Regions from separate parts of the Microbispora sp. NPDC049125 genome, predicted to be linked through region 3. Evidence: predicted binding sites of a transcription regulator. Region 3 holds the regulator's gene; each other region holds the start of a gene.

The links. The regulator HrcA, encoded in region 3, represses chaperone genes, less so after heat shock. The targets are predictions, from matches to a motif close to TTGGCACTCTCNNNNNGAGAGTGCCAA.
Region 1: a site for HrcA is predicted at 2,702-2,728, ahead of groL (chaperonin GroEL). Genes of this name have one in related genera too.
Region 2: a site for HrcA is predicted at 3,556-3,582, ahead of groES (co-chaperone GroES). Genes of this name have one in related genera too.

Annotation. Positions count from the first base shown of each region.
Region 1 is NZ_JBEZDW010000029.1:90,414-96,656, reverse strand. It holds gene AB0B72_RS28635 (RNA polymerase sigma factor) at 1-289, shown strand, start outside; SAM riboswitch class I at 386-526, shown strand; gene thrC (threonine synthase) at 541-1,791, shown strand; gene AB0B72_RS28625 (MoaD/ThiS family protein) at 1,837-2,112, shown strand; gene AB0B72_RS28620 (cold-shock protein) at 2,370-2,570, shown strand; gene groL (chaperonin GroEL) at 2,837-4,459, shown strand; gene AB0B72_RS28610 (DUF4190 domain-containing protein) at 4,615-5,436, opposite strand; gene AB0B72_RS28605 (GNAT family N-acetyltransferase) at 5,573-6,079, opposite strand; gene AB0B72_RS28600 (AAA family ATPase) at 6,090-6,243, opposite strand, start outside.
Region 2 is NZ_JBEZDW010000006.1:305,397-311,639, forward strand. It holds gene AB0B72_RS10665 (hypothetical protein) at 1-436, opposite strand, end outside; gene AB0B72_RS10670 (methyltransferase domain-containing protein) at 593-1,810, opposite strand; gene AB0B72_RS10675 (glycoside hydrolase family 13 protein) at 1,921-3,501, shown strand; gene groES (co-chaperone GroES) at 3,669-3,983, shown strand; gene groL (chaperonin GroEL) at 4,054-5,676, shown strand; gene AB0B72_RS10690 (sigma-70 family RNA polymerase sigma factor) at 6,091-6,243, shown strand, end outside.
Region 3 is NZ_JBEZDW010000021.1:81,405-87,647, reverse strand. It holds gene dnaJ (molecular chaperone DnaJ) at 1-895, opposite strand, end outside; gene hrcA (heat-inducible transcriptional repressor HrcA) at 896-1,909, opposite strand; gene AB0B72_RS23735 (hypothetical protein) at 2,068-2,688, shown strand; gene AB0B72_RS23730 (DUF3097 domain-containing protein) at 2,728-3,537, shown strand; gene AB0B72_RS23725 (formylglycine-generating enzyme family protein) at 3,604-4,293, opposite strand; gene hemW (radical SAM family heme chaperone HemW) at 4,299-5,522, opposite strand; gene AB0B72_RS23715 (CDP-diacylglycerol diphosphatase) at 6,006-6,243, shown strand, end outside.

The sequences.
Region 1 (6,243 bases), on a different contig from region 3:
CACGCTCAAGCGCCGCGCGTCCGAGCAGGCGGAGGAGCTGCCCGACCAGCGTCCCGACCCGCACCGGGTCAGCGTCATCGCCGGGTCGCGGCTCGACCTGCTCGACGCCATGGAGTCCCTGGAGGCGGAGAGGCCCGAGCTCGCCCAGGCGCTCGTGCTGCGCGACATCTGCCAGCTCGACTACTCCGAGGTGGCCGACCAGCTCGGAATCCCCCTGGGAACGGTCAAGTCGCGCATCCACCAGGCCCGCAAGTACGTGCAGGCCGCGCTCGGCGAGGCGTACGGCTGACACGTCCCATCTCGCCTTTCGAGACAGCGGAACGGACAACGGGGACGGCGAGGTACAGTGCTGAAGACCTGTCTCGCGACAGGTGACAACTGAAGATGCTCATCCAGAGGGGTGGAGGGACCGGCCCTGCGAAGCCCCGGCAACCTTCCCGGTGACCGATCTCGTGTCCACGAGGCCCGGCCGGGACAGGTGCCAATTCCGGCTCGCGACCAAGGTGGCCGCGAGCGAAGATGAGGGAAAGGCCTCGCTTCATGGCGCACACCGACGCTCCCGAGTTCGGCCCCGCGAAGGGGCTCTCCTGCCGCGAATGCGGAACCCTCTACGATCTCGGGCCGATCTTCGCCTGTACCGAGTGTTTCGGGCCACTTGAGGTGGCCTACGACTTCGGACAGGTGCGCCGGGAGGACATCGAGTCCGGCCCGGCGAACATCTGGCGGTACCGATGCCTGCTCCCCGTCCCCGCCGGCGTGCTGGACAAGCCCAATCTCCAGCCCGGCTGGACCAAGCTCGTGAAGGCCGACCGGCTGGCGGCCGAGCTCGGGCTCCGCTCCCTGCACGTCAAGGACGACTCGGGCAACCCCACCCACTCGTTCAAGGACCGCGTCGTGGCCATCGCGCTTGAGGCGGCGCGCAACTTCGGCTTCCACACGCTGTCGTGCTCCTCCACCGGCAACCTCGCCGGGGCGGTCGGCGCCGCCGCGGCCCGCGCGGGGCTCGACTCCTGCGTCTTCATCCCCTCCGACCTCGAAGAGGCCAAGATCACCATGGCTGCGGCGTACGGCGGCCGCGTGGTGGGGATCGACGGCACCTACGACGAGGTGAACCGCTTCTGCTCCGAGCTCATCGGCGACGAGCTGGGCGAGAAGTGGGGCTTCGTCAACGTCAACCTCCGGCCGTACTACGCCGAGGGCTCCAAGACGCTGGCCTTCGAGATCGCCGAGCAGCTCGGCTGGCGGCTGCCCGACCAGATCGTCATCCCGGTGGCGTCGGGCTCGCAGCTCACGAAGGTGGACAAGGGCTTCCGGGAGCTCATCAAGCTCGGTCTCGTGGAGGACCGGCCGTACCGGATCTTCGGGGCCCAGGCCGAGGGCTGCTCCCCGGTCTCGGGAGCGTTCAAGGCGGGGCACGACGTGGTGCAGCCGGTCAAGCCGAACACCATCGCCAAGTCGCTCGCCATCGGCAACCCCGCCGACGGGCCGTACGTGCTCGACATCGCCCGGCGCACGGGCGGCGCCGTGGAGGACGTGAACGACGGCGAGGTGGTCGACGCCATGCGCCTGCTGGCCCGCACCGAGGGGATCTTCGCCGAGACCGCCGGCGGCGTCACGGTCGGTGTGCTGCGCAAGCTGGCTCGCGACGGCCGGCTCGACCCCGATGCGGAGACCGTCGTGCTCAACACGGGGGACGGGCTGAAGACGCTCGACGCCGTCGCCTCCCACGCGCGGCCCGCCGCCGTCATCCGTCCCTCCCTCGACGCGTTCCGTACGGCTTTCGCCAACTGAATACGCTTCCCGAAACCCATATCGAGCAACGAAAGCGAGACAGCAATGAGCGTTTCCGTGCGGATTCCGACGATTCTGCGTACGTATACCAACGGGGTCGCGGAGGTGTCGGGAGAGGGAGGAACGCTCCGCGAGGTCCTCCAGAAGCTGGACGCCGACTACCCCGGCATCGGGGGAAGGATCCTCGACGAAACGGGCAAGCTGCGGCGTTTTGTCAACGTCTACGTAGGGGAAGAGGACGTCCGATTCTCTGAGGGACTGGACACACCCACGCCGGATGGCGTGCAGGTCTCGGTCATCCCCGCCGTCGCGGGAGGCTGAGCCGTTACGCCGGGTGCGAGCACCTGACATGGGCTTCTATCGTTGCCGAAGTTGAGAGGCCTATCCGCATATGATGCAATTCTCAACTATCGCGTACTAAACCGAATAAGGCCCGATCCCGCTTTCAGCGAACGGTGTCGTGTAGTTTGCGGATTGACTCTGTTGTCCTACGCCTTGACACGGGTATGGTCGATGACGATCGACGAAACCGGGGGCTTCTTGTGTGTGGTCCCCAGCCCAGCAAGAGGAGTCGGAAAGTGGCGCAGGGCACCGTCAAATGGTTTAACGCGGACAAGGGCTACGGCTTCATCGCGGTAGACGGTGGTAAGGACGTGTTCGTCCATTACTCGGCAATCATGATGGACGGTTACAAGGCCCTCGAGCAGGGTCAGCGGGTGGAGTTCGACATCACGCAGGGTCAGAAGGGCCCCCAGGCGGAGGCTGTCCGGGCCGTCTGAGCCGTCATGGACCATCCGGAGGCCCGGCCCGCCACGCGCGGGCCGGGCCTCCGACATAGCTGGACATCTTGTCCAACCTGGTCAGCATGGCTTCCGCTTGCACTCGCAGGGGTAGAGTGCTAAATACTTGTTTGGCACTCTGAGGTCGAGAGTGACAACAATCGGGATCGGGGCGATGGGGCTCGTAGTAGGGAAAGCGGGCCCATGCCGTCGCGGGCGTCGGCTCGGTCCGCTGAAGCCACCCTGCTACTGGGAGGTCTAGCCTTATGGCAGCCAAGATGATCGCGTTTGACGAGGACGCCCGGCGCGGTCTCGAGCGCGGTATGAACCAGCTCGCCGACGCCGTGAAGGTGACTCTCGGCCCGAAGGGCCGCAACGTCGTGCTGGAGAAGAAGTGGGGCGCTCCCACGATCACCAACGACGGCGTCTCCATCGCGAAGGAGATCGAGCTCGAGGACCCGTGGGAGAAGATCGGCGCCGAGCTGGTCAAGGAAGTCGCGAAGAAGACCGACGACGTCGCGGGTGACGGCACCACCACGGCCACCGTGCTCGCCCAGGCGCTGGTCCGCGAGGGCCTGCGCAACGTCGCCGCCGGCGCCAACCCGATGGCCCTGAAGAAGGGCATCGAGGCGGCGGTCGAGCGCGTGAGCGAGGAGCTGTCCAAGCTCGCCAAGGACGTGGAGACCAAGGAGCAGATCGCTTCCACCGCCTCCATCTCCGCCGCCGACCCCGAGATCGGCGCGCTCATCGCCGAGGCGATGGACAAGGTCGGCAAGGAAGGCGTCATCACCGTCGAGGAGAGCAACACCTTCGGCCTCGAGCTTGAGCTCACCGAGGGCATGCGCTTCGACAAGGGTTACGTGTCCGGGTACTTCGTGACCGACCCCGAGCGCATGGAGGCGGTCTTCGAAGACCCCTACATCCTCATCGTCAACTCGAAGGTCTCGGCGAACAAGGACCTGCTCCCGCTGCTCGACAAGGTCGTGCAGTCTGGCAAGCCCCTGGTCATCATCGCCGAGGACGTCGAGGGCGAGGCCCTGGCGACCCTGGTCGTCAACAAGATCCGCGGCCTGTTCAAGTCCGTGGCCGTGAAGGCCCCCGGCTTCGGTGACCGCCGCAAGGCCATGCTGGGCGACATCGCCATCCTCACCGGTGGCCAGGTCGTCTCCGAGGAGGTCGGTCTCAAGCTCGAGAACGCCACCCTCGACCTGCTCGGCCGCGCTCGCAAGGTCGTCGTGACCAAGGACGAGACCACGATCGTCGACGGCGCCGGTGACGCCGAGCAGATCTCCGGCCGGGTCAACGAGATCCGCGCCGAGATCGACCGCACCGACTCCGACTACGACCGCGAGAAGCTCCAGGAGCGCCTCGCCAAGCTGGCCGGCGGCGTCGCCGTCATCAAGGCCGGCGCGGCGACGGAGGTCGAGCTCAAGGAGCGCAAGCACCGCATCGAGGACGCCGTGCGCAACGCCAAGGCCGCGGTCGAGGAGGGCATCGTCCCCGGCGGTGGCGTGGCGCTGCTGCAGGCGGGCGCCAACGCCTTCGACAAGCTCGAGGTCAACGGTGACGAGGCGACCGGCGCGGCGATCGTCCGCAAGGCGCTCGAGGAGCCGCTGAAGCAGATCGCCGTGAACGCCGGCCTCGAGGGCGGCGTCGTGGTGGAGAAGGTCCGCAACCTGCCTGCGGGCGAGGGCCTCAACGCCGCGACCGGCGAGTACGTCAACATGTTCGAGACGGGCATCATCGACCCGGCCAAGGTGACCCGCTCGGCGCTGCAGAACGCGGCGTCCATCGCGGCGCTGTTCCTCACCACCGAGGCCGTCATCGCCGAGAAGCCCGAGAAGGAGAAGGCCCCCGCCATGCCCGGCGGCGGCGACATGGACTTCTAGTCCCTCGCTCCATCCGAGGGGGTCGCTCCGGTGCTTTTCCGGAGCGGCCCCTTCTCGGTTTCCGGGGGACGGATCCGGCCACCACCGGGAACCCGCTGGTTCGTCGGGTGGTCGTCGTGTCCCGAGCCCCGGCCGCAGTGGGGCGGCGCCCCGCCCTAGGATCGCGGCACGGCGCCCGTCAGCTTGCCACGGGAGGCGTCGATCACCATGCAGCTGACCGACCTGCTCCGCCGCCACGACGCCTCGTCGGGCGGGTAGAGCACGAAGCTCTGCAGCCGGTCGAGCATCGGGCTGTCGGCCAGGAGACGGCCGAGCCGCCGGTCGCACTGGTCCGCCGCCGTGTCGCCCGCCGCCTCACGGCCCGGCCAGGCCGACACGGGAAGATCGAACTGGAGGATCACCTCCGCGTCGTGGGGCTGCGCGCACGGCACGCCCTTCACGGCCGTCACGACCACGCCGTCGGCTATCCCGTTGACGCAGTCGCCCGCGCGGATCTGCGTGCTCAACATCGAGCCGCCGTCGGTGATCGTGCCCGTGGCGTCCCGCTGGGGCGAGGTCAGGATGGCTATCACGACGACCGCGGCGACGAACAGGATCCACAGGCTCGACAGGACGAGCCCGGCGACGGCCAGGCCGCGTCCTCTGTCGCCGCGCCTCCTGATCTGGACCAGGGCCACGATCCCGAAGATGACGGACAGCGGGATGCCGCCGATGATCCCGAAGATGAGCGAGGCGATCGCCAAGCCGTTGGTCCGGGGAGGCTGGGGTGGTGCCTGACCGTACGGCGCGTACTGGGCGTACTGCGGATCCGGCGAATACGGGTAGTTCGCCGGATAAGGACTGTTCGGCTGGTACGGGCCGTTCGGTGGGTGAGGACTGTTCGGCGGGTACGGGGGCTGGGGTTGGCCGTACGGGTCGTATGGGCCCGCCGGACCGGGAGGCGGCGCCGGCGGGCCGCCGTAGGAGGAGTTGGTCACGCGGCACCATGGTGGCGGGCGCGAGTCACGACGGCAACGCCGATTCGTTACGTTGCACGCCGTCCCGCTCGTCCCGCGCCGTCCCATCGGCCGCCAGGGGGTCATCGGGAGGTGATCGTGGCGGGCCGTGGGGCGGTCAGGGCTGGGGCATCGGCTTGATCCAGCGGGCCCACTCGGGTTGGGGGGCGTATCCGGCGGCGGACCAGGCGTGGTGCGCGAGCAGGTTGTCCGTGAGCACCATGGCGTCCACGCGGAACGCCCCGAAACCGCGGAACCGCTCCTCGGCCGCGGCGATCAGCGCCCGGCCGACGCCCTTACGGCGATGCTCCTCGGCCACGGCCAGCCGGTAGAGGTGGGCGCGCCAGCCGTCCCAGCCGGCGATGACCGTGCCGACCATCTCACGGGCCGTCTCACGGGCCGTCTCACGGGCCGTCTCACGGGCCGTCTCACGGGCTGTCTCGGGGGCCGTGTCGCGGCTCTCGCCGGCGAGCTCGGCGATCAGCAGCGCCCCGGGGTCCCGCTCGATCAGGGCGACGACCTTTTCGCGGTCGTCGTGCCGATCCGTGCCCTCCGCGGCCTTTCTCCAGAAGTCCAGTACGGCGGTGACGTCGCCCGGCCCGCCGGCGCGGATGTCAATCTTCATGCCGGCCACGCTAACCGAGCAGCTCGGGCGGGAGGTCGTCCCTGTGGACGACGGTCAGCGAGGTGACGGCGCGGGTGAGTACCACGTACAGCCGGGCCAGGCCCCGGTCCTCGGCCGCCACGATGTCGGCGGGCTCGACGACCACCACGTGGTCGTACTCCAGG
Region 2 (6,243 bases), on a different contig from region 3:
GGGCCTTGTCGAGCCGGGTGAAGCGCCCGGCGGCCGCCTCCATGCTCGTCTGGAACTGGGCGAGCCGCCTGGCGAACTCCGTCATCCGGTCGGTCAGGCCCTGCGTCTGCCCGCCGGCCGCCTCCACGCGGTCACGCAGCAGCTCGACCTCCCGCGCCAGCCCCTCCGCCCACTCGGGCGGCCGGGAGGCCATCTCGTCGAGCCGCCCGCTGATCGTCTCCAGGGCGCCGCCCAGGCCGCCGAGCTCGCGCTCGCGGACCTCACGCAGCAGCCACTCCATGCCCTCCAGGCGCTGCCGGATCTCGTCGAGCACCGCGCCCTGCGTGCGCTGCTCGTACACGTGGTCCTGCGCGGCACGGGCGAGCAGCTCGCGCATCCGGTCGGAGATGGCGGTCTGGCTGCCCGCCTGGAGGAGGTTGTGGCTCGAATGCTCCACCGAATGCTCCTTCATACGCCGACACGATCGGTTGGCCCGGTCTCGCGGGCATGAACGCGCAGACGGGCATGCCGCCGCGCGCTCACTTTAGGCCCTCATCGCCGCCGTCCACGGGCGGACCGCCAAAGGTCGCGATTGCCGGTGTATCGCCCGAGTTCAGGAATCAGTGCTGGTCACAGGCCTGCAAAGCAGGGCGAACGGCCGGTCGCCGATCCGGGTCAGCACGACCACCGCCGAGCCGGAGCCCGACAGCCGCAGGTCCCTGCGCAGCCGCTCGACGTCCACGGCGGAGCCTCGCTTCTTGATGGTGACCGACCCCGTCCCCCGCTCCCTCAAGGCGGCGCGCAGCCGCTTGAGCGAGAAGGGCAGGACGTCGGTCACCTCGTAGCAGGCGGCCCACTCGGTGGCGACCGGCCGGTCTCCGGTGATGTACGCGATCCGCGGGTCGATCAAACGGCCGCCGACCATCTCCGCGATCTCCGCCACGAGATGCGCCCGGACGGCCGCCCCGTCGGGCTCGTAGAGGTAGCGGCCCACCGGCCCCGGCTCGGCCTCAGCCCCCCGTGACGTCAGCGTCGCGCCGGAGGGCAGCAGAGTGGCCCGCCGCTCCGTCTCCCCCGTGCCGAGCCAGATCGCCGCCTCCTTGACCTCCCCCTTGTACGACACCCACTCGGCCTGCGCGCCTTCGGGGAGGAGCTCGTACGGGATGCCCGGAGCCACCTTCAGGCAGGCGGCCGCCGCCCGGGAGGCCATCTCCAGCACGGCCGGCCAGGTGGGGGAGTAGGCCATCGGATCGAAGGTGCGCCCCCTCGCGCCGCGCCTCGCCGGGTCGGCGAACATCAGGTCGTACGCCGAGGGGTCGGCCGACGCGGCGTCCGCCGTACGGACCAGGACCCGGGCGGAAAGCCCGAGGGCCGCCGCGTTGGCCCGGGCGATCTCGGCGGTGAGCGGGTCGAGGTCGACCGCGTCGACGGCGCAGCCGGCGCGGGCGAGCGCGAGGAGGTCGCCGCCGATCCCGCAGCAGACGTCGAGCACCTTCCCGGCACCGGGACCGGCTCCGGGGGCGGCTCCGGCGCCGGCGAAGACCCGGTGGGCACGCTTGGCGCGGTGGGCCGCGACGGGCGCCCGTGTGGCCTGTTCCAGGCCGTGGGGGGTGAAGTACATCACCGCCGCGTCGGCGCCGAACTTCACCTCGGCACGCCGCCGCAGCGAGGCCTGGGTGAGCGCGGCGGACGCCAGGCCCGCCGGGTGCCTGCGGCGGAGTGCGGACGCCGCCGCGACGAGGTCGGCGCCCGACTCCAGGACCTCCACCGCCTCGGCCAGGGCCCTGTGCCCGGCCGGCTCCAGCAACGCGCGAAACGCCTCCACGTCCACGCTTCCTGACGCTATCGCCTCGGCCGCCCTCCGCGGGCCGGGCATACTCCCGCCGGGCCCGGGCATTCGTGGCGTGCCGGACCTCACCGGACGAACTCCAGGAGGCGACGATGCGGGGCGAGTGGTGGAGGACCGCCGCGATCTACCAGGTCTACCCGCGCAGTTTCGCCGACGGGAACGGTGACGGCGTCGGGGATCTCCTGGGCCTGCGCGGACGCCTGCCCTATCTCGCCCGGCTGGGCGTCGACGCGTTGTGGATCACTCCGTGGTATCGCTCTCCCATGGTCGACGGCGGTTACGACGTGGCCGACCACCGCGACGTCGACCCCCTCTTCGGCACCCTCGGAGAGGCGGAGGAGCTGATCGGCGAGGCCCACGCGCTCGGCATGCGCGTTCTCCTCGACATCGTGCCCAACCACTGCTCCGACCGGCATCCGTGGTTCCAGGAGGCCCTGGCGGCCGGCCCGGGGTCACCCGCCCGCGAGCGGTTCTGGTTCCGCGGCGGCGATCGGCCGCCCAACGACTGGCCCAGCAACTTCGGCGGCCCGGCCTGGTCCCCCACCGGCGACGGCGAGTGGTACCTGCACCTTTACGCGCCGGAGCAGCCGGACCTGAACTGGAACCATCCCGACGTGCGGGACGACTTCGAGCGGACCCTCCGCTTCTGGTTCGACCGGGGAGCGGACGGGTTCCGGATCGACGTCGCACCCGCCCTCGTCAAGGCAGAAGGGCTGCCCGATCTCGCGGGCTACCCCGGCTACCTGCCGTGGAAGGACCAGGAGGGTGTGCACGATCTCTACCGCTCCTGGCGGGCGATCGCCGACTCCTACCCCGGCGACCGGGTCTTCGCCGGGGAGATCTGGCTGCCCGACCCCGCCCGGCTGGCCCGCTATCTGCGCCCCGGCGAGCTGCACACCGCCTTCAACTTCGCCATGCTGACCTGCCCGTGGGAGGCGGACGCGCTGCGCGCGGTGATCGACACGACGCTCGCCACCCACGAGCCGGTGGGGGCCCCGCCCACCTGGGTGCTGTCCAACCACGACGTGCCCCGGCCGGTCACCCGATACGGGCGGGACGGCGCCGCGTTCGACTCCGCCGACTACTTCGCCCGCTCGCACGGCACGCCGTACGACGAGGGCCTGGGGCTGCGCCGGGCCAGGGCCGCCGCGCTCCTCGTCGCCGCGCTGCCCGGCAGCGTGTACGTCTACCAGGGTGAGGAGCTCGGCCTGCCGGAGGTCGAGGACCTGCCGGCCGACGCGCTGCGCGACCCGATGTGGGCCCGCTCCGGCGGCACGGTCAAGGGCCGTGACGGCTGCCGCGTGCCGCTGCCCTGGTCGGGGACCCGGCCGCCCTTCGGGTTCGGCGTGGGCAGGCCCTGGCTACCGCAGCCGCCCGGCTGGGCGTCCCTTACCGCCGAGGCGCAGAGCCGGGACCCGTCCTCCACGCTGGCGCTCTACCGCGCCGCTCTCCGGCTGCGCCGCGGGCTGACCGGCGGCCTGACGTGGCTGCCCGCCCCCCGCGGCGTGCTCGCGTTCGCCCGCGGCGATCGGTTCGCGTGCGTCGTCAACCTGTCGCGGGAGCCGGTGTCCCCGCCTCCGTACGACGGCGTCCTGCTGGCGAGCGGCCCCCTCGACGGCGGGTTGCTGCCGCCTGACACCGCCGCCTGGCTCAGACTGGGGGGCCGGGGCTGACCTGCGGCACCGGTTCGTGTTGACTGTCGCGCAGACCTTGCATACTGTTTCGTGTTGGCACTCTCGCCATGAGAGTGCCAACAGCGACGAGACAGGTCTGACACCCGCGACGGCAGGCCGCTGGTCGCCTCTTCAGCTCATTCATCGCAATCTGAAGGGGAGGTCCGATCGTGACGACCGCCACCAAGGTTCCCGTTAAGCCGCTCGGCGACCGCATTGTGGTCCAGCCGCTTGAGGCCGAGCAGACCACCGCTTCCGGTCTGGTCATCCCGGACACCGCCAAGGAGAAGCCGCAGGAGGGCCGTGTGCTCGCCGTGGGTCCTGGCAACTGGGACGAGGACGGCGAGAAGCGCATCCCGCTCGACGTCAAGGAGGGCGACGTCGTCCTCTACAGCAAGTATGGCGGCACCGAGGTCAAGTACGGCGGCGAGGAGTACCTGGTGCTCTCGGCGCGCGACGTGCTCGCCATCATCGAGAAGTAAGCCGCGCACAGCATGAGGAGCCCCGGGACACATGCGCCCGGGGCTCCGATGCTCCCATAAGGAGATGTGAATGCCGAAGATCCTGCAGTTCGAAGAGGACGCGCGGCGCGCTCTCGAGCGTGGTGTCAACGCTCTCGCCGACGTCGTCAAGGTGACCCTCGGCCCGCGTGGCCGCAACGTCGTCATCGACAAGAAGTTCGGCGCTCCGACCATCACGAACGACGGTGTCACCATCGCGCGTGAGGTCGAGCTGGACAAGCCGTACGAGAACCTCGGCGCCCAGCTCGCCAAGGAAGTCGCCACCAAGACCAACGACATCGCGGGCGACGGCACCACCACCGCGACCGTCCTGGCCCAGGCGATGGTCCGCGAGGGCCTGCGCAACGTCGCCGCCGGCGCGCAGCCGCTGGCGCTCAAGCGCGGCATCGACCGCGCCGCCAAGGCCGTGAGCGACCGGCTGCTGGAGACCGCCCGCCAGGTCGAGGACAAGAAGGAGATCGCCCACGTCGCGACGATCTCCGCGCAGGACGCCAAGATCGGCGGCCTGATCGCCGAGGCGTTCGACAAGGTGGGCAAGGACGGTGTCATCACCGTCGAAGAGTCCAACGCCATGGGCCTGGAGCTGGAGTTCACCGAGGGCCTGCAGTTCGACAAGGGCTACCTGTCGCACTACATGGTCACCGACTCCGAGCGCATGGAGTCGGTCCTCGAGGAGCCCTACGTCCTGATCCACCAGGGCAAGATCTCCTCGATCGCCGACTTCCTGCCCCTGCTGGAGAAGGTCGCCCAGACCAAGCGTCAGCTCCTGGTCATCGCCGAGGACGTCGAGGGCGAGGCCCTGGCCGTCCTGGTGACCAACAAGATCCGTGGCACCTTCACCTCGGTCGCCGTCAAGGCCCCCGGGTTCGGCGACCGTCGCAAGGCCATGCTGCAGGACATCGCGGTCCTCACCGGCGGCGAGGTCGTCAGCGAGGAGGTCGGCCTGAAGCTGGAGCACGTCGGCCTCGACGTGCTCGGCACCGCGCGCCGCGTCGTGGTCAACAAGGACACCACGACGATCGTCGACGGCGCCGGCGACGCCCAGTCGATCCAGGACCGTGTCAACGAGATCAAGATCGCGATCGAGCAGTCGGACTCCGACTGGGACCGCGAGAAGCTGCAGGAGCGCCTGGCGAAGCTGTCCGGCGGCGTCTGCGTGCTGCGGGTCGGCGCGGCCACCGAGGTGGAGCTCAAGGAGAAGAAGCACCGCCTGGAGGACGCGATCTCCGCGACGCGCGCCGCGATCGAGGAGGGCATCGTCTCCGGCGGCGGCTCCGCGCTCGTGCACGTGTCCAAGGAGCTGGACAACCTGGGCCTGACCGGCGACGAGGCGACCGGTGTCTCGATCGTGCGCAAGGCGCTGGTCGAGCCCGCCCGCTGGATCGCCGAGAACGCCGGCCTCGAGGGGTACGTCGTCACCGCGAAGATCGCGGACCTGAACCCGGGCAGCGGTCTCAACGCCGCCACCGGTGAGTACGGCGACCTGGTGGCCCAGGGCGTCATCGACCCGGTCAAGGTCACCCGCTCGGCCGTGCAGAACGCCGCGTCGATCGCCGGCATGCTGCTCACGACCGAGGTCCTCGTGGTCGACAAGCCCGAGGAGGAGGCCGAGGCCGCCGGTGGTCACGGTCACGGTCACGGCCACGGCCACTGAGGTCCACCGGTCTCACCGAGAATCTCCGCGGTTCTCCGCACCACAGCGCGCTCCGTGCCCGTCGCCCCCGGCGACCGCACGGGGCGCGCTGCCGTGTTCCCCCGTGTTCCCCCGTGTTCCCCCGTGCCGCCCTCGTTCCCCCTATTTCCGCCTTCGTCGGCGGCCATAACCGGGCCGTTCGCGCGCGGGGCCGATCGGCACTGCCGACGCTTCCCCCATGTGTGACAATGCCAAACCTCGCGGGGCCCTGCCTTTTTAGCTGTCAGATCCCCTGACAAATATCAGCGATTTGTCCATTTTGTTGGAATGTTCCAACGAGGCTGTGCTCGGTTGATTACAGACTGTTATCACGTCATCAATGTGACCAATCCGTAGCCGTTAACCATGACGACATGAACGATCGTGGCGGGCATCATGCCTAACGTGACCGAGGGATGCGTCGCCGACGCCACAACTGGGGTAAGGCTTGCGACGAGATCGGATGAGTCCGACCTCAGGGAACTGACCAGCCTTGCCGTACAGGGGGATCGCAGCGCGATCGAATCGCTGCTTGGACATCTGCGCCCG
Region 3 (6,243 bases):
CGGGGCGCAGGTCGACCTCCTCGGCGCCGTCGAGCGTCTCGATGGACAGCGAGGTGCCGAGCGCCGCCGCGGTCATCGGGATCGTCACGGTGCAGTGCAGGTCGTCGCCGCGCCGTTCGAACGTCTGGTGGGGCCGCTCGACGATCTCCAGGAACAGGTCGCCGGGAGGGCCGCCGCCTGGGCCGACCTCGCCCTCGCCCGCGAGCTGGATGTGCGTGCCGTCCTCGACGCCCGCGGGGATCCTGACCTTGATCGTGCGCCGGGTCCTGACCCGCCCCTCGCCGGAGCACTCCAGGCAGGGGTGGCGGATCACGCTGCCGAAGCCGCCGCACTGGGGGCACGGGCGGGAGGTCATGACCTGCCCCAGGAACGAGCGGGTCACCTGGGAGACCTCGCCGCGGCCGTGGCACATGTCACAGGTGTCGGGGTGGGTGCCGGCCGCGGCGCCCGAGCCCTGGCAGACGTCGCAGACGACGGCCGTGTCGACGACGATCTCACGGGTCGTGCCGAACCCGGCCTCCGCCAGGTCGAGCTCCACCCGGATGGTCGCGTTGCGGCCGCGCCGGGCGCGGGACCGCGGCCCGCGGCCGCCGCCGGACGAGCCGAAGAAGGCGTCCATGATGTCGCTGAACGGGAAGCCCGCCCCGAAACCGCCGGCTCCGGCGCCCGCGCCCGAGCCGCCGAAGGGGTCGGCCCCCATGTCGTACATCCGGCGCTTGCCCGCGTCGGAGAGCACCTCGTACGCCTGGGTGATCTCCTTGAACCGCTCCTGGGTCTCCGGATCGGGGTTGACGTCCGGGTGGAGCTCGCGTGCGAGTCGGCGATACGCCTTCTTGATCTCTTCCGGGCTGGCGTCACGGCGGACCCCGAGGGTCGCGTAGTAGTCCTTGGACACTTATGACCCCGCCAGGATCTGGCCGACGTAGCGCGCCACGGCGCGAACCGCACCCATCGTCACCGGATAGTCCATTCGTGTCGGGCCCAGCACTCCGAGCCGGGCCAGTTCCTTGTCGCCCGAACCGTACCCCGCGGCGACGATAGAGGTGCCGCGCAGGCCGCTGTACGGGTTCTCCGAGCCGATCCTGACGGTCAGCTCGGACATGCCGTGCGTCTCGCCCAGCAGGCGGATGAGCACGACCTGCTCCTCCAGCGCCTCCAGCACGTCGCGCAGGCCCACGCTGAAGTCGGCCGCCGCCAGGTTGGCCGTGCCGCCGAAGACGAGTTTCTCCTCGTGCCGCTCGACCAGCGTCTCGAGCAGCACGGAAAGTATGGTCGCCGCGACCTGCCTGTCCTCGGCGGGGAGCCGCTCGGGCACGTCGGCGACGGTCTCCGGCACCCGGGACAGCCCGCAGCCGTCCAGGCAGCCGTTGAGCACCGCGCGCAGATTGGCGATGCGCTCGTCGGCGACCTCCTCGGGGAGGTCCACGACCCGCTGCTCCACCCGGCCCGTGTTGAGGATCAGGACGAGCATGACCCGCCGCTCGGACAGCGGCACGATCTCGACGTGCCGGACCGACGAGCGGGTGAGTGAGGGGTACTGCACGACGGCGACCTGCCGCGTGAGCTGCGCCAGCAGCCGCACCGTCCGCATGACGATCTCGTCGAGGTCGACGGCCCCGGCGAGGAACGTCTCGATCGCCCTGCGCTCGGCGCCGGACAGCGGCTTGATCTGCGACAGGCGGTCGACGAACAGGCGGTATCCCTTGTCGGTCGGGACCCGGCCGGCGCTCGTGTGGGGTTGCGCGATGTATCCCTGCTCCTCCAGCGCCGCCATGTCGTTGCGGATGGTCGCCGGGGAGACGCCGAGGTTGTGCCGGTCCACGAGGGCCTTCGACCCGACCGGCTCGTTGGTGGACACGTAGTCCTCGACGATGGCACGGAGCACCGCCAGCTTGCGGTCGTCGAGCAAAGTGTCACCTCCCTGCGCGTGGAAACACCCACTCTGGCACTCTGTGTTCCCGAGTGCCAAGTGTACGGCCCCCAGCCGTGGCGTGCGATAACGCCGAGGACATCGGGGACAAGCCGACTGCAAATCGCTTACAAGTCACATAGGCGAACGTTCCGTCCATGAACGATGATCGTTACCCGGGTCCGGCCACCCTCCGGCTGCCCCGTGCCTCCGCGCCGGGCCGGGCCGGCCCTCCCGGCGCGTCCTTCGCCCCCGGTGAGCGGCTCCTGTGGGTCGCGCTCGCCTGGGTGCTGTTCGCCGTGTTGCTCTTCGCGGGTGCCGGCGGCTTCGCCGGGGGCCTGTTCACCACGATCGACGACATCGCGCCGGGGACCACCTTCGCCGGAGACCAGACGGTCGAGGTCACCCTCGACCCCGAGGCCCACCCGGCGATCTACGCCAGCGCCGACGAGCCCACGGACGTGAAGTGCCAGGTCGGAGACGGGCAGGACGCGCGGATCAAGCTCACCAGGCCTACGACGTCCCAGCGGCTCTCCGCCGGGGGCACCGACTGGGAGCCGCTGTTCGCCGTCGCCGTCCCGGCGGCCGGGCCGTACCAGGTGACCTGCGAGGGCGACGGCGTCACGTTCGGCGTCGGCAAGGAGCTCGCCGCCGGCGCGGGCCCGCCGGCCGGCGGCGCCGCGTTCCTGGCGCTGCCGTTCCTCGGCCTGCTCGCCGCCGTGGTCGTGACGGTCGTCGTCCTCGCACGGCGCGCCGGCGCGCGGCGCATGGCCCGGTGACGCCCTACGGCGGGCCGCCGGTTTGCTAGCGTTCCCGGCATGTATGGGCGGGACGTGCTTTCCGGTGATTGGCGGCGCCCCAAGCGGGGGCAGATCCCCGAGGTTCCGGCGGAGAACGACCTCGTGGTCGAGGACGCGGAGGGCCGCTTCTGCGGCGCGGTGGTGGCCTGCGACAAGGAGGCCGTCACGCTGGAGGACCGGTTCGGCCGGCGGAGGGTCTTCCCGCTGACGCCCGCCGCGTTCCTCCTGGAGGGCAGGCCGGTCACGCTCGTACGGCCGTCCGCCGGGCCGTCCGGCCCCGCGCGGAGCGCCTCGGGGTCGATCGCGGTCGGCGGCCTGCGGGCTCAGGTGGCCAAGGGCAGCAGGATCTACGTCGAGGGCGTCCACGACGCCTCGCTCGTCGAGCAGATCTGGGGTCACGACCTGCGGGTGGAGGGGGTCGTGGTGGAGTACCTGGAAGGCGTCGACGACCTGCCCGCGATCGTCGAGGAGTTCGCCCCCGGGCCCGGCAGGCGGCTGGGCGTCCTGGTGGACCACCTGGTGCCGGGTTCGAAGGAGAGCCGCATCGCCGCCCGGGTCCGCGGGGACGACGTGCTCGTCGTGGGCCACCCCTTCGTGGACATCTGGCAGGCGGTGAAGCCGGCCGCGCTCGGCATCCCCGCATGGCCGGACGTGCCGCGCGGCGTCCCCTGGAAGGAGGGCGTGATCGCCGCCCTGGGCTGGCGCATGGACCCCCAGGAGGCCTGGCGGCACATCCTCGGCCGGGTCAGAACGTTCGCCGACCTGGAGCCCGAGCTGCTCGGCCGGGTGGAGGAGCTCATCGACTTCGTGACCGAGCCCGGCGCCTGACCCCCGCCGATCCCGCGCCGGTGCGCGGATCGGCCACGTCCGGCGACGCGCCTGCCGCGTCTTCGCTCACAACGACCGCGCGAGCCGGAACCCCAGGTCGTCGATGCGGAAGGTGGGATGGCTCTTGCGCCGGCACGACGCGCGGCATCCTCGCGGCTGGTCGTAGGCGCTTCCGCCACGGAACACGCGGTACGGGCCGTAGACGCCGGGATCGTAGACGTCCCAGCACCACTCCCACACGTTGCCGATCATGTCGTGGAGCCCCCACGCGTTCGGCGCCTTCCCCGCGACGTCGTGCACGTCCCCGCCGGAGTTCCCGCGGTGCCAGGCGATCTCGTCCAGCTCTCCGTAGCGGACGCCGCTCGTCCCGGCCCTGCAGGCGTGCTCCCACTCCGCTTCTGACGGGAGGCGATACCCGCCGGCTCGCCAGTCGCAGGTCACGTCCAGCCCGTCGGGGTCGTCGCCCATCGAATAGCAGGGCCGCAGCCCCGTCGCACGCGAGAGCGCGTCACAGAACCTGACGGCCTCCAGCCAGGAGACATCGGTCACCGGCGTCAGCGGCCCCGCCGGGCCGGCCGGGACGTCGCCCAGAACGGCGCGGTACAACTCGCGGGTCACGGGATGCGGCGCGAGACGGAAGGCCTGGACATCGACCTCCCAGTTCGTCTTCGTGCCCTCGTCCCGCAGGACGATCGTCCCGGCGGGGATCACGGCCATGCTCGGGGCGATGGCCTGGCTCGGCGTCGCGGGGCTCATCCGTGTCATCCGGCGGTCAGGTCGCGGACCACGGCGTCGGCGAGCAGCCTGCCCCGCAGGGTCAGCACGGCCCGCCCGGCCTTGAAGTCCGCCACCTCCAGCAGCCCTCCCGCCAGCGCCCTGGCGCACGCCGTACGGGCCTCGGGTGCGAGGTCGGCCAGCGGGAAGCCGGAGGCGAGCCGCAGCTCCAGCATGACCCGCTCGACGGCCCTGTCCTCCTCGGTCAGCACCTCGCGGGCGTGCGCGGGCGAGGAGCCCGCGGCGAGACGGCCCGCGTACGCCGCCGGGTGCTTCACGTTCCACCAGCGGGTGCCGCCGACGTGGCTGTGCGCCCCCGGCCCGACGCCCCACCAGTCGCCGCCGGTCCAGTAGAGCAGGTTGTGGCGGCACCGCGCCTCGTCCGTGCGGGCCCAGTTGGAGATCTCGTACCACCGCAGCCCTGCCGACGTCAGCGCCTCCTCGGCGAGCAGGTAACGGTCGGCCGCGACGTCGTCGTCGGGCATCGGCAGCTCGCCGCGGCGGATGCGCGCCGCCAGGCGGGTGCCGTCCTCGACGATCAGCGAGTACGCCGAGACGTGGTCGGGACCGGCCGCCATCGCCGCGTCCAGGGAGGCCCGCCAGTCGTCGTCGCTCTCCCCCGGCGTGCCGTAGATGAGGTCCAGGTTGACGTGCTCGAACCCGGCGGCGCGCGCCTCACGGACGGCGTCGGCGGCCCGCCCGGTGGTGTGCCGGCGGTCGAGCACCTTCAGGACGTGATCGCTGGCGCTCTGCATGCCGAAGCTCATCCGGGTGAAGCCCCCGGCGCGCAGCGTCTCCAGGTATCCCTGATCGACGGACTCCGGGTTGGCCTCGGTGGTCACCTCCGCGTCCGGCCGCAGGCCGAACTCCTTGTCGATCGCCTGGAGGATCCGTACGAGATCGGGCGCGGGCAGCAGCGTCGGCGTGCCGCCGCCGAAGAACACGGTCTCCACCGGCAGGGCGGCGTCACCCAGCACCCGGCGGGCCAGCCGTACCTCCTCGATGGCGGTCTCGGCGTAGTCACGCTGGGACGCGCCCGGCCCGAGCTCGGCGGCCGTGTAGGTGTTGAAGTCGCAGTACCCGCACCTGGTGGCGCAGAACGGGACATGCACGTAGAAGCCGAACGGACGTGAGCCGAGCCCGTCGAGCGCGGCGGGTGGCAGCTCGCCGCTCGTGGGGACGGGATCGCCGTCGGGAAGCACGGAAGGCACGCTCCCCAGTCTGCCGTCACCTTGGCGCTGCCATCGACGCCCTGGGCACCGGGATCCGTCGCGAGAAGTAGCTCTCTATCCGTCTTTGTCGCGCTCACCCTATATCACACAATATGTCGCGCCGGTTATTCTAATACACGCCCGTTCGGCCGCCACGCAACGCCACGACAAATCGTCGCCTTCTTGGGGCCGGTCGCCGTACACGCACGGGAGTGGAACACCCGGTGATTTTCGCAGCGCCCGGGGGAAGGGTTTCGATCTTTCCTGCTGAAACTCAAGGATGCGCCAGGAGCTTTTACCGGCCGACCGGGAGGGGATCAACCTGGCCGAGTGCGTCGATCTTTCATTGACGGGCAGGGGCGTCGCGAACACGCTGCCCGGGCTCTCGGCCCGCGGAGCGTTCCGGTCTCATACACGGCCGGAGCCGCAGTGCGTGCCCAGATCGCGGCAAGCAGTTTCAGGTGCAGGTTATCGGGGGTAATCATGCGTGACGGCGACCGGTCGAACGACGAGGCGAGCGAGCTGACGCGACGCCGGTTCATCCAGTTCTCCAGCCTGGCGGGCACCACCGTACTCGCGGGCGCGGGCGTTCTTTCCGGTGCCGGGCACGCGCTGGCCGCGTCTTCATCGGCACTCGCCACAGGGCCCGATCCCAAGGAGTGCGGTAAGACCAGCGACTCGGACTCTCTCTGGCAGCGCAGCCAGAAGTGTCACAGCAACA